Regions from separate parts of the Corynebacterium sp. H130 genome, predicted to be linked through region 1. Evidence: predicted binding sites of a transcription regulator. Region 1 holds the regulator's gene; the other holds the start of a gene.

The links. Region 1 encodes LexA, which represses DNA repair genes until DNA is damaged. Its sites were predicted from a motif close to CGAACANNTGTTCG; they were not measured.
Region 2: a site for LexA is predicted at 5,511-5,524, ahead of WG939_RS07110 (HNH endonuclease signature motif containing protein). Genes of this name have one in related genera too.

What each region holds. Positions count from the first base shown of each region.
Region 1 covers NZ_JBBHLA010000001.1:291,911-298,509, reverse strand. Annotated here, with positions in the region: gene WG939_RS01440 (hypothetical protein) at 1-607, opposite strand, end outside; gene WG939_RS01435 (DeoR/GlpR family DNA-binding transcription regulator) at 604-1,383, opposite strand; gene lexA (transcriptional repressor LexA) at 1,587-2,276, opposite strand; gene WG939_RS01425 (hypothetical protein) at 2,598-2,933, shown strand; gene nrdR (transcriptional regulator NrdR) at 3,035-3,490, shown strand; gene hrpA (ATP-dependent RNA helicase HrpA) at 3,500-6,599, opposite strand, start outside.
Region 2 covers NZ_JBBHLA010000003.1:179,596-186,194, forward strand. Annotated here, with positions in the region: gene WG939_RS07080 (penicillin-binding protein 2) at 1-212, opposite strand, end outside; gene WG939_RS07085 (FtsW/RodA/SpoVE family cell cycle protein) at 209-1,426, opposite strand; gene WG939_RS07090 (PP2C family protein-serine/threonine phosphatase) at 1,486-2,790, opposite strand; gene WG939_RS07095 (FHA domain-containing protein FhaB/FipA) at 2,791-3,228, opposite strand; gene WG939_RS07100 (DUF3662 and FHA domain-containing protein) at 3,232-3,939, opposite strand; tRNA gene WG939_RS07105 (tRNA-Leu) at 4,050-4,132, shown strand; gene WG939_RS07110 (HNH endonuclease signature motif containing protein) at 4,173-5,456, opposite strand; gene WG939_RS07115 (hypothetical protein) at 5,673-5,912, shown strand.

The sequences.
Region 1 (6,599 bases):
CAGCGGTAGCAAAGCTGGCTTCGTTGTCGAATTCAGCCGCACTCATGACTAACAGGTCGGGTTTGGTTGTAAATACTTGTCGCAGCACCGCGCCCAATGCAGCTCCCGAGGTGCTCACTGCAATGCGTACGCCAGGATGATAGAGCCGGAGCGCGCGCATGACATCGACGTACCATGCTGCATGGGCGACGTCGGGAAGCACACCACTAAGGACCACCCAGTCAGCGTTTTCCGCCTGTGAAATGCACAGATCGCGCAGCATGGCCAGCTCGGAGGTTTTGAGGGCCATGGGGGGATCGACGAATTGCAGTTGCCGGGAATCCGGTGAATCAATGAGGTAGCGAACCGGAATGGGGCCGGGAACGTCGATGAGCTCGTACGGGACCCCGTTGAGGCTGAGGGCGCGAACGTAGTGGCTGACTTCCGGTGCTGGAAGCAGTACTTTGGTGTCTTTACCAGCACAGAAGAGCGCGGTGGCTACGTTGGTGCCACCTCCGGCTGGGACCACAGCTACGTCATCCAGTTGATTGGTCTCGCTCCAGGAAATGGGTGCGGCCAAAGTGGAGGTGCGAAAAAGCTCTGGTGTGGTGGATACGCTCAGAATCATGAGGCGATGACCACCTGAATTTCACGCTCCCGAAGCGCTTCCACAATCGAGGCGGGGGCGCCGGAGTCGGTAACGACTACGTCAATGTCGTCGATTCCCGCGAAGCTCACGAGGTAATCATTGCCAAGTTTGGTGGAATCGCACAGCACCACGACTTGTTGGGCGTTCGTTATCATCGCGCGCTTAACAGCAGCTTCTTGAGAGTCGGCTGTGGACAAGCCGTGGTCAAGGGTGAGGGCGTTGGTGCCGATGAAAGCGACTTCGGCCCGCATCAAAGCAAGGGTGCGTAGGGCAGTGTCTCCCACGACAGCTTGAGTGATACCGCGGACGGTGCCACCAAGAAGCTGGACTTCGTCGATGCCAGCATTAGCGAGGTTGAGTGCGATGGAGAGGCAATTGGTGACGATTGACCATTGGCTCGCGTAGGGCTGCTCTGCCACGAGATCGGCAAATATCGAAATCGTTGTACCTGCATCCAGAAAAATGCCGCCGTTGCGGTCGGGGAGGAACGCAAGGGCAGCCCGAGCGATAGACATTTTGGCATCTGAGGCAGACTTGTAGCGGGTATCGAGACTGAACTCGGTGGTGAGGAAACTCTGGGTCGCTACGGCGCCACCGTGAACCCGGTGCACGATGCCATCGTGTGCCAGTACGGCAAGGTCCCGGCGTACCGTCTCGGCAGTGACCCCAAACTTCTCGGCAAGCTCGGTTACATTAACTCGACCTTCAACCGCAGTTAAAGAGGCTATTTGCCGTCTGCGCTCTTCCGCGTACATGTGTGGACTCCTTGGAGTGTGCGGCATGGGTGGGCAAGCCACTTGGAGACCTGTATTTGGGTTGACAGGGAGCCGCGACATTCATGAATATTGTTGAATATTTCATGTTCAGTCTCCCACAAAACCAATGCCCGATCGGACAAAACGGGCATACTGTGGCGAAAGCCTTACCGAATTTACCCCCAAAAGTGAGGGGGTAAAGCTTAGAGCTTACGCAGCACAGACACTACCTTGCCCATGATTTCAGCATGTTCGGCAGGGATAGGTGAGAAATTGTCATTGTGAGGGAGAAGCCAAATGCCAGATGAATCGGTGTGGAACTCCTTCACTGTTGCTTCACCATCAATCATCGCTGCTACGAATTCGCCCTCTTCTGCCACTGGCTGTGAGCGGACAACGACCCAGTCGCCATCGAGGATGCCGGCATCCTTCATGGATAGACCAACTACCTGGAGCATAAACAGCTCGCCGTCGCCGACGATTTCCGCTGGAAGAGGGAAGTACTCCTCAATGTTCTGTTCGGCAAGAATTGGGTTGCCGGCTGCGATGCTGCCGACCACCGGAATGAAATTAGGTGGTGTTGCATCCTCTGGCTTGGCCTTGGCTTTCTTCCAGCCCACCTTTGGGCCAGCCTTCGGCTTGCCTTCGTTTGGCATCATCCGCACGTCGACAGCACGAGGCTTGTTAGGGTCGCGTCGCAAGAAACCCTTTTCTTCCAGCTGGCGTAGTTGATAAGCGACGGACGAGGTGGACTGCAGGTCTACGGCATCGCCAATCTCCCTAATGCTTGGCGGGTAACCGCGCAGTACAACAGCGTCGCGAATAACTTCGAGAATTCGCCGTTGGCGGTCGGTGAGACGTGGTTGTGGTGCAGGCTTCTTGCTGGGCGACATTTCTTACCTCTTGGGGGTGCTTTTCGGCGGCTGATCGGTGGCGGTTTTATCGAACACTCTGATTGCTTTGCAATGTGCAAAGTGTGCGATTCGTGAAACTTTATGTTCGATCCTAACAATAAAACCTGCTGGTGTCATGGCCCGACTGTCGAAAACAGTAGAAAAGTTTCGAAAATCTGGGCCAAAACTAGACATTCGAACATGCGCGTGCTAAAAATCGAACATAGAGTCGTAAATCGAACAACTAATCGAATGTTTGATGTAGGTGTCTGACCGGCCTTCTACAGTCAAAGCATCACTAACAGAGAGGACCCAATCCACATGACCACCATGATGTTCCCACAGGCTGCACGTACTGCTAACAATAAAGCTTTTCGACACGCTGTTCCAGCAGCTTCCACCTGGAACGGCGGAGTATCTCAGCGCCGTGTTTCCGTATCGACTTTTGACGCAGGTACTCGTGTTCCTGTTCGAAGGACACGGCAAGCTCGAGTCAACAGCAGTGTGGACGGCCGTGGCAGAGGCAAGTTTAGCCAGGCTCTGTTAGGTGGACTGCTCGGGCTGGCAGCAGTCATTGCCATGATCGCGGCACCAGTCAGCGAACCGGACGACGTTTCTAACCAACCCGTTCAAATTTCCTCAATGCAGGTGAAGTAATTCAAACAGCTAAAATAGGGGCGTACATATTAAACGGTCATTGCGGTTGCCTCGGGCAGCATGTGACTTGCTTTTACTTCAGCTCGGGAGCGTATTAACTCGTGTATTGCCCTTTTTGCCACCACACCTCCTCGCGGGTGATCGATTCCCGCGTCATTGATGCAGGTGCTGCAATCAGACGCCGCAGGGAATGCATTCAATGTGAAGGTCGCTTCACCACGGTGGAAAAGGCAGTGCTCCTCGTGATCAAACGCAATGGTGTGACCGAGCCATTCAGCCGCGAAAAGGTCATCACAGGTGTTCGCCGTGCATGCCAAGGCCGAGATGTGTCTGACGACGCGTTGAAGCGATTGGCTCAGGAAGTCGAAGAGTCTGTGCGCAGTCACGGAAGCAGCCAGATCAACGCCAATGACATCGGTCTTGCAATTTTGGAGCCGCTTCGCGAACTCGACGAAGTCGCCTACCTTCGATTCGCCTCTGTATACAAGTCTTTCGAAAGCGCCGATGACTTCGAGTCTGAAATCCGACTTATGAAACGCAGGGCGCGCCAGCAGTGACAGGCGTGGCTAGCGCAATTTTGCGATAGCTTTTTCAATTCGTCGCACAGATACCGGGTGGGCTGTTCCTAGATGTTGTGCAAACAAGCTAACTCGCAACTCCTGTACCATCCATCGAATGTCCTTCACGGCTGCAGTCTTCTCCCTGCCAAGTGGTAGTTGCTCAAGACGCACGTGGAGCAGTTTTTCGCATTCCACGATCTGATCCTGTACATCAGCATCGCGATCAGGATCCCGATCCATGTTGTCTAGACGCACGCGCATGGCTTTGAGATATCTGGTCAGGTGACGAAGACGCTGCATACCGTGGATCGTCAAGGCTTGTGGAGGTAGCAAAAAGGCGAGTTGGCGCTTCATGTCGTCGATGGCCTCACCAGACCACCCTTCAAGCTCAGCTTGGACATCAAGAAACTCAACCAGAGCCGGTGCGATGCCTACGACCATCTGCCGTACTGCAGAAGGCACCTGAGGTGCAATCCTCTTCTTCAACTCATCGAAAGCTTCCGGTGTCCGAACCGGTCCGCCTGCCTCGATGAGGAGATCACGAATAGCAGCGACCTTGGCGTCTGAGACAAGGCCATTTAAACCGCCATGTGGGTAATTGTCCACGGCAACCCGCTGCTTCAGTGGCAGACCATTGGCCATATTTTTACCTGGCGTGTCGATAGCTCTCAGGAGGAGTGTCAGGGTTGAGGTCAGCATCGCGGCGTCAGCCTCGGCCTTCGTTGGCATGGCCTTGACGGCTACCCCTTCTGATGTCACCACCAAAGCCGGGTAGGCAACAATGTTCTGCCCATCGACGGTGGTGACGATTTCTTCTGAAATCGCGCCTTGGCCGTCAGAACTCCAGGTAGCAGCAGGAGGCGCAACGGTCTTTCCCCGCTGAACTGCCTTATGGACCGATGCTCGAATCTTGCCAGTGCTTCGGGCCTTGAGCTGTTGCAGATCTTTGTCAGAGTCGATGATCTTTCCGCGCTTATCTACAGCTGCAAAGGTGACCCGAAGGTGTGGGGGAAGCTTGGATACATCGAAATCGCTGGCGCTAATGCCTGAAGCACCCAAACCACGAAGCGTTGTGGCAAGTTGCTCCAGCAGGGACCCGAAATGCGGTTTCAACTCAGGTAGTGCGCGAGCCGCAAAGTCCGGCGCCGGAATGACGCTGCGACGCAGATGCTTTGGGAGACTGCGGATCAACTCAGTAACGAGGTCGTGGCGAAGCCCCGGAACCAGCCACTCAAAACCGTCTTCGGAAACACCAGCCAACAGCGGAACTGGAATACGAACGGTGACACCGTCATATTTATGGCCCGGCTCAAAGAAGTAGCTGAGCTCAAACTCAAGCGAGCCATGATGCCACACGTCAGGGAACTGTTCTTCGTCTACTGCTTCCGCAGAGTCGGCTAACAGTTTGTTGGGGTCGAAGGACAACAGGTCGGGTTCTGAAGATCTCTTCTTCTTCCACCAGGAGTCAAAGTGCCGCGCCGTGGTGATGTGCTCAGGAAGACGCTGATCATAAAAGTCGAACAGCGCTTCCTCATCGACGACGATATCTCGCCTACGCGCCTTATCTTCCAAACGTGCAGCTTGCTCAAGTTTTTGCACGTTGTCGTGGAAGAACTGGTGATGGGTGTTCCATTGGCCGTCGATAAGCGCGCTGCGGATGAACATGTCCCGCGCCGCCACGGCATCGACCTTGTGGTACGGCACAAGCTTGTCGACGACCACAGTGACACCGAATAGCGTTGATTTTTGATACACCATTGCAGCGCCTCGCTTGGAGGACCAATGAGGCTCGGAGTACTGATGGCGGAGGAGGTCACCAGCAAGACGCTCGACCCACGCAGGATCGATTTTTGCCACGTCACGGGCCCACAAACGAGAGGTATCAACGAGCTCAGCCGCCATGACGAAGTGCGGAGGCTTCTTGGATAAAGCAGAACCGGGGAAGACCATGAAGCGGGCACCGCGAGCGCCGAGGAATTCCTTGGATTCTCCTTCCCTCTGACCAATGTGTGAGAGCAAACCCGCCAGGAGCGACTGGTGCACAGCGTCGGCGTTCAGCGGTGTGGTTTCGCTCTTCCAACCTAGGTCGCCGACAATACCTCTGAGCTGGCGGACCAGATCCTGCCATTCGCGGATACGTAGGTAGTGCAGGTATTCGGCCTTGACGCGCTTGCGGAAGGCATTGCCGGAAAGCTCGCGGGATTGTTCCATGAGGTAATCCCAGAGCTTCAAATAGCTCAAGAAGTCACTGGTGGTGTCCTTGAAGCGAGCATGGAGCTGGTCGGCCTGCGCTTGATGCTCGAGTGGGCGCTCGCGCACGTCTTGAATAGTCAAAGCAGCGACGATGATGATCACCGTTTCCAGGCATCCATTGCGCTCAGCCTCCACCAACATGCGCGCGAGTCGGGGATCTACCGGAATTCGTGCGATGCTGCGACCCACTGCGGTCAAGACAGGTGCGCCACTGTTTTCCTCCTGCGAGATCGCGCCAAGCTCGTGGAGAAGAAGCACACCGTCACGGATTGCTTTAGGGTCGGGCTTTTGGATGAACGGAAACTCCGCGATGTCACCGAGCCCGAGCGCCGCCATTTGCACGATGACGCTGGCCAGGTTCGTGCGCAGGATTTCAGGATCAGTAAATTCGGGTCGGGTCGCGAAGTCTTCCTCGGAATAGAGGCGGATGGCAATGCCATCTGCAACACGACCGCATCGACCAGAACGCTGGTTAGCGCTAGCCTGCGAAATTGGCTCAATAGGTAGGCGCTGCACCTTGGTACGAGTGGAATAGCGGGAAATACGAGCCTCACCAGTGTCAATGACGTAGTGAATGCCCGGAACAGTAAGAGACGTCTCGGCAATATTGGTAGCCAGCACAACTCGGCGCCGGGAATGAGGCGAGAAAACACGATGTTGCTCTTCATTGGAGAGCCGGCCAAACAGTGGAACGACCTCTAGGCCCTTGAACCGTCTCTTGTCGATAGCCTCCATGGCATCGCGAATGTCCCGCTCGCCGGAGAAGAAGCACAAGATATCTCCATCGCCCTCACGGTGAAGCTCCTCAATGGCCGAAATAACACCGTCGAGTTGGTCAATATCAACCGATTTG
Region 2 (6,599 bases), on a different contig from region 1:
CCGTCTTGGCCGATTACGGATTGCGCGAGGACTTGGCCGCCTGCGGAGATTTGTCCGCGCGGGGTGGACTTCATCTCATAGAGACCGCGGCGGTTGAGGTCGCTCTTCGCGTAGTCCTTGTCCTTGAACACCTGCACGATGCTGAGGTTCACCAGGAGCGCCAGGATGATGATGATGGCGAAGATCGCGGTGTTTCGGATGGAGCGGTTCATGCGGTCCTCCTGGCCTGGTCGGAAATGCGGAGGATCAGCCCCAGCAGGATGTAGTTAGCCATCAGCGAGGAGCCACCGGCCGACATGAACGGGGTGGTAAGACCCGTCATTGGCATCATGGCGGAGATACCGGCGGTCACCACAAAGATCTGGATCGCCAGGGTGAGGGACAGGCCGGCGGCGACGAGCTTGCCGTAGGCGTCCTTCACCTTGAGGGCGGCGTCCATGCCACGGGAGATGAACACCATGAACAGCACCAGCACAGCCGCCAGGCCGACGAGGCCCAGCTCCTCGCCCACGGAGGAGAGGATGAAGTCGGACCAGGCGACAGGCACGATGTGCGGGTAGCCCTGGCCGAGGCCGGTGCCCGTGATGCCGCCCCAGGACATGCCGAAGAGGGCCTGCGCTAGCTGGTAGCTGGTTTCGTAGTTGCCGATTGGATCTTGGAAGTTCGCAAAGCGAGCCTGGATCTTGTCGGAGATTTGGTAAATTCCGAAGCCACCGATCGCCACGAGGACCACACCAATGAGCAGCCAGGAGGCGCGGTTGGTGGCCAGGTACAGCATGCCGAGCACCGTTGCGAACAGCAGCAGCGCCGGGCCGAAGTCGTTCTCGCCGGCCATGATGAACAGGGCGATGGCCCACACCAGCAGGATCGGGGCGAGGTCCCTCAGGCGAGGGAAGTCCATGCCCAGGATCCGGTATCCGGCCACCGTAAACAAAGCGCGCTTATTAACCAGCAGCTGCGCAAAGAACAGCAGCAGGAGGATCTTGGAGAACTCGCCCGGCTGGATGGAAAACGGGCCGAGGGTCAGCCAAATCTTGGCGTCTGCTGCCGTCTCGGGCTGGATTGGCCACACCATCGGCAGCGCCAGCAGAATCAATCCCACCAGGCCGAGCAGGTAGGAATACCGGCTGAGCACTTTGTGATCGCGCACGAACACGAGCACGAGCACCATCAGCACAACGCCCACCAGCGACCACATCACCTGCCTACTGGCCATCGCATTCCCGAGCGCTGCATCGAGCCTGGAAATCATGATCAGGCCTAGGCCGTTCAGTAGTGCCGCGACGGGCAGCATGAACTGGTCGGCGTTGGGCGCCAGGAAACATAGCGCCAGGTGCGCGATGGTGAACACCACGATGAATCCGCCGATGACGTAGAACATGTCGTGGGTCAGCGGATTACCGAGCGCCACCTCCAGGTTGACCATGGCCAGCCCGGTAAGTAGCGCTGCGAATAGGAGTAGGAAGAATTCTGTGCGTCGCCAGGTCACTTGCGTACCTCCCGGCAGTTCACGCCCGGCGTGGTCAAATCACCCGGCGTCGTCTCGTCCTTCTTCTCGCCCTCATGTGTCACACACTCAGGCAACAGCTGCTCAGACAGCCTGGTGACCTGCTGCATCACTTCGTCATAGGAACCAGCCGGCATCGCCGCAACGGAACCGCGTGCGTCGGGCTTGATGTCCTGGACGGTGAAGGGGGTGCAATCGCCCTTATCGACGACCTTCAGCTTCCCCTCCTCCAGGCATGCCTGCTGGTAAGTCTGGTGCAGGTCCTTCCCGAAGATGGTTTTGTTGAAGCCTTGCTCAATGACGATCTGGTCGTCTTTGGTGGCGACGAAGAAAGTGTCCTTGCGTTTCTGCATGGCCAAGTAGCCGAGGCCGGCGAGCAGGCTAATCACTACGACGGCGACCACGAGTCCGAGCCAGGGGCGACGCTTCTTAGCGGCTGCTGGGATTTCTACTGGCTGGCGCGATTTGTCCACCATGGCGGCTGCGCGTCCAGCGGAGGTGTCCGGCCGTGGCTGTTCTGGTTCCCCGGTATTAAGCGCTCCCGCGGTCACGGGAAGCTCGGGCACTTCGTCATCGCCCGAAACCACATCCGCAATTACTACAGTTACGTTGTCTGGGCCTCCGGAACGCAGTGCGAGTTCGATCAGGCGAACTGCTGCGTCGTGTGGGGTGCCTTCCTTCAGTGCGGTCTCAATGGTGCTGTGTGTGACGGGATCGGAGAGGCCGTCGGAGCACAGTAGGAGGCGGTCACCGATCTGTGCGTCCAGGAATTGCAGCGTTGGCTCAACTGGCTGGCCCGTGTAGGCCTTCAGGATCAGGGAGCGTTGTGGGTGCGTGGATACGTCTTCCGCGTCCAACTCGCCCTCATCGACGAGTGACTGGACGTAGGTGTCGTCCCTGGTGATGCGTTCCAGCTTGCCGTCGCGGAGTCGGTAGCCGCGGGAGTCGCCGACGTGGAGGAGTCCGAAGCGTTCGCCGTCGAAAAGCAGGGTGGTGCAGGTGGTGCCCATGCCGGCGTTTTCGGGGTGCTTGTCGGCTTCTTCGGCGATGGCGACGTTGGCGTCGTCGGCGACGGTGCCGAGGAGGGCGAGGATGTCGTTGTCTGCGGGGTCGGCGTCGAGGACCCGCAGGTGGTTGATCATGATTTGGGAGGCGACTTCGCCTGCTGCGTGGCCGCCCATGCCGTCGGCGAGCGCGAGGAGGCGGGGGCCGGCGTACGCGGAGTCTTCGTTATTGCCTCGGACGAGGCCGCGGTCGGAGGCGACGGTGAAGTTGAGTTTCATTTATGGCTCCAACCTGACGGTGGTCCGTCCAATTTTGATGTCGCTGCCGACCTGGACTTTTTCTGGCTGGTCGATGCGCATGCCGCCGAGGTAGGTGCCGTTGCGGGAGGCGAGGTCTTCGACGAACCAGTCGTGGCCGCGGCGGAAGAGGCGGGCGTGGCGGCCGGAAGCGTAGTCGTCACCGACGGTGAAGTCTGCGTCGTTGCTGCGGCCCATGGTTATTTCCTGCAGGGTGGAAATGTCGAGGTGGGAGCCGGTGAGTGGGCCGTCCACAATTGTCAGGAGGCGGGGCTGGCCTTTGGCTTTGAAGGTCGGCTTGGTGGCGGGGCCGGCTGCTTGGCCGAGGTCTTTGCGGATGGTGCGCACGATCACGAGGATGAAGAGCCACAGCAGCGCGAGGAGGCCGATGCGGAAGATGAGCAAAATTCCGATGTCCATCTGCTATCCCTTCGTGATTCTGACTTCGATGCGCGAGTGCCCCATGGTAATGACATCGCCGTCGGCGAGCATCCAGTTATCAACTGGCATGTCATTCACAGTGGTTCCATTGGTACTTTGCAGGTCGGTGAGAACTGCGTCTTCGCCGTTCCAGGTGATTTCGGCGTGTTCGCGGGAGACGCCGGTGTCGGGGAGACGGAGGTCAGCTTCGGTGCCGCGGCCGATGATGTTGGATCCTTCCCTCACTGTGTAGGTGCGGCTGGAGCCGTCTTGCAGGAGGAGGTTGAGGTGTTGCGTCACTGGCTTTTCTTCCACTTCATCGATGCTGGAATTTTCGTCGCTGCTGGAATTCAGTTTTAGCTGGCCGGTTTTGAGGGATTCGCTGGCTTGGATGCGAACTGTGATGGGGCCGACGGCGACCCAGCCTTGGTTGCGGAGGTGGCGCGTCATGAGGTCGGCGAGGTCTTCTTCGAGGCGTGGGTGCTGCTCGGCGAGGTTGTCGCGGTCTTGGCGGGAGACGAAGACGTCGTAGATGTTGGGCGCTTCGACCGTTCCTTCATAGGTATGGACGCGTCCGTCTTCGGCTTGTTGTTTGAGCGCTTCTTCGATTTCTGCGGGTACAACGTTGCCGCCGAATACTCGGGCCAGCCCATTATCGAGTCCACGTTGCATTGCTGAGTCGAGCCTTGCGAAACGATCCATCAATCCCACGAGCACACCTCCTTCGATTTTAACGTGTCCAGTATAGGGGCATTAGCTGCGGATTTGTAGATTTGCAGGTGGTACGTGCTAAGTTATTGGAGTCGCAATTGATGTTGCTCGGGCGAGTGGCGGAATGGCAGACGCGCTGGCTTCAGGTGCCAGTGTCCGCAAGGACGTGGGGGTTCAAGTCCCCCTTCGCCCACAGAAGGTAGAGCCCCGGTCTTGATAGGCCGGGGCTTTTACTATGCCCGGAGTTGGGCCCCGGCTGATTGGTTGGCGGGGTAGGAGTCATTGAATTGTGGGGGCGCGCCGGGTTGTTCGTGGTAGCCGACGCGTTTTGTATTGGGGCAGCGTTCGGCGTGGCCCCGGTCGGGTCTTCGTTTGGTGTCATCGTTGCTGGTGTGGTGGTGTCTGCAGAGCAGGGTGAGGTTGCTGAGGTCGGTGTGTCCGCCTTGGATCCAGGCTGTGATGTGGTGGGAGTCGCACCAGATGGCGGCTTGGTCGCATCCGGGGTGTGTGCAGACCCCTTCGGTGACTGCGAGGATGATTTTTTGTTCGATTGTGGCGTGCCGCGAGTGGGTGGCCGCTGCGATGGGGTCTCCTTCGGGGCCGTGGAGCAGGCTCATGCCCTTGCTGGTGATTCCCAGTGCGAGGAGTTCGTATGGGGTGAGGCTGTAGGAGGTGTTGGTCCGGATCTGGGTTGTGTTGTTGAGGTTCAGTAAATCGTTTTCGGTGAGGGACAGGACGATGGTGCCGAGGCCTTTGCGGTTGGTGCTGGACAGTAGGCGTTCGTGCTGGCGGATGATGCCCATGAGTGCGTCGTAGCGCTTCTGGGTAAAGGTGCGGTTTTCGTTGTTTTGAGCTGCTGCGCCACCGCGGATGCTGTTGGCTAGTGCGGCTTCGAGCATTGCAGCGTCGGCGGCGGGTGCGTAGCCGGAGAATTCGACTCCGCCGTCGCGGTCTTGGGCTCCCATGCGGAATGAGCGTTTACGACGGGCGCGGGTCGGATCAGGATCGAGTTGATTATTGAGTTCGTTTACCCGGTTACGTAACAACCTGCGGGTTTCATCGGGGCTGACAGCTTTCAGGGCAGTGGAGATGAGTTCTGGGGTGTGGCTCTTGAGTGAGTGGTCGAGCTTCTTCAGTTCTCTATCGATAATGCGTGCGGTTTCGCTGGATATCGATTGTTGGGCTATGGCCGCCTGGCATTCGGCAGCGATAGGGTCGCCGGCGCGGTGGAGCCTGTTGGCTAGGTCCATGCGGTGCATCGCTTCAGCTCGAGAAAGGCCGAGGCGTTTGGTGAGGTAGTCCAGTGTCTTCGCGGAGCCAACCTTTGAACCTGATCCGGCAGCCATGGCGGAGTAGGTAAAGGAGGCGTCGAGCTGGGTTTTGATGTGGAGCGCGTGCTCTAGGAGCTCGATCGCTTCGTGGTGTTGCTCAAAGGCCTCAGCGGACGGCGTGGCGAACTGGTGTTCCAACAATTCGAGATCATGTCGAATTCGTTCAACAACGTACTTTAGGTCCACCGAGGTCACCCCCTTCAAGCATGTAACTCTTGGCCTCGGTTATGACTCCATATTAGAACAGATATGCGTCCCAGGTAAACAAACAACGGGTTAACAGTATGCGAACTTTAGGCGTCGACAAGCGGCCCCCCAAGCGGACCGAAAGCAAGCAACAAGCGGACCGAAAGCAAGCAACAAGCGGACCGAAAGCACGGCCAAACCAACTACCCTAAAATCATGACCACCTGGAAACCCCCGCAAAAATGGCACTTGGCTCGAAAGAAGCGTTTCCGAGTAACCGTGCGGACCGCGCAGACAATAACCCAGCGCGACCTCGGCGGCGTCACATTGACTCCGCTGGATGGCGGACTCGTACAAGTAGAAAGTTCTGGCGAAGACGCGCTCGATTCGCTGAGCTATGCGCTCAACGAATATCTCACTCAACCGTTTGAGGTCGTTGATGAGGAGGTTTTATAACCGAGCCCCAGACACCCCATGTCCAGCGCGAGGGCGGTAGGGGTCATGAACTTGCGCTCAAATTCGGTGCCCATGAGCTGCGGCAATGTGTTCCCCAGGAATGCAATACCTAAAAGACGGAGCGCCAGGAGTTCCCGTTTCGAGCTTGCCGAACCAGCGGCCCGGGCGATAAGCACGCCCGCCGGCACTAACGACACCAGGCTGCCAATTGCGATCGCTCGTCCCGTTGAATCCGATTGAACGCGGCCACCATTTACCCGGGTAACGGACAGCGAACCTGTGATGACGCGCGCATGGGTCTGGACGGTCGCACCCCATCCGACCAGCGCCAATGAGCTTGAAATGGGCTGTAAATCGGTTTCAGAGCTTCAGAAAGTCCAGAGTTAACGTTAGCGTGCTCTTTTGAGCTCATCGGTAGGAGCCTTGTTCTACTTCTTAAAAGAGCAGGTCAAGATGATGAAGTGTACATTGCTGTCTTGAATGACCGTGGGCGCGAAAGTGATTGCCCAAACCTGCGCGCGAATCTCATAAACCGCAGATGCTTGAGGCCAATCGCAGCTGGACCCACGATTTCGAGCGAGTTGAATCCCTGGTTAGGCACAGGCTCCTGCTCCCCGCCAGGAGTAAACCACCGAAATTGATTCAGATATCCCATCGAATCCCCCAAGGTCGCCTCCATTTGAGGTT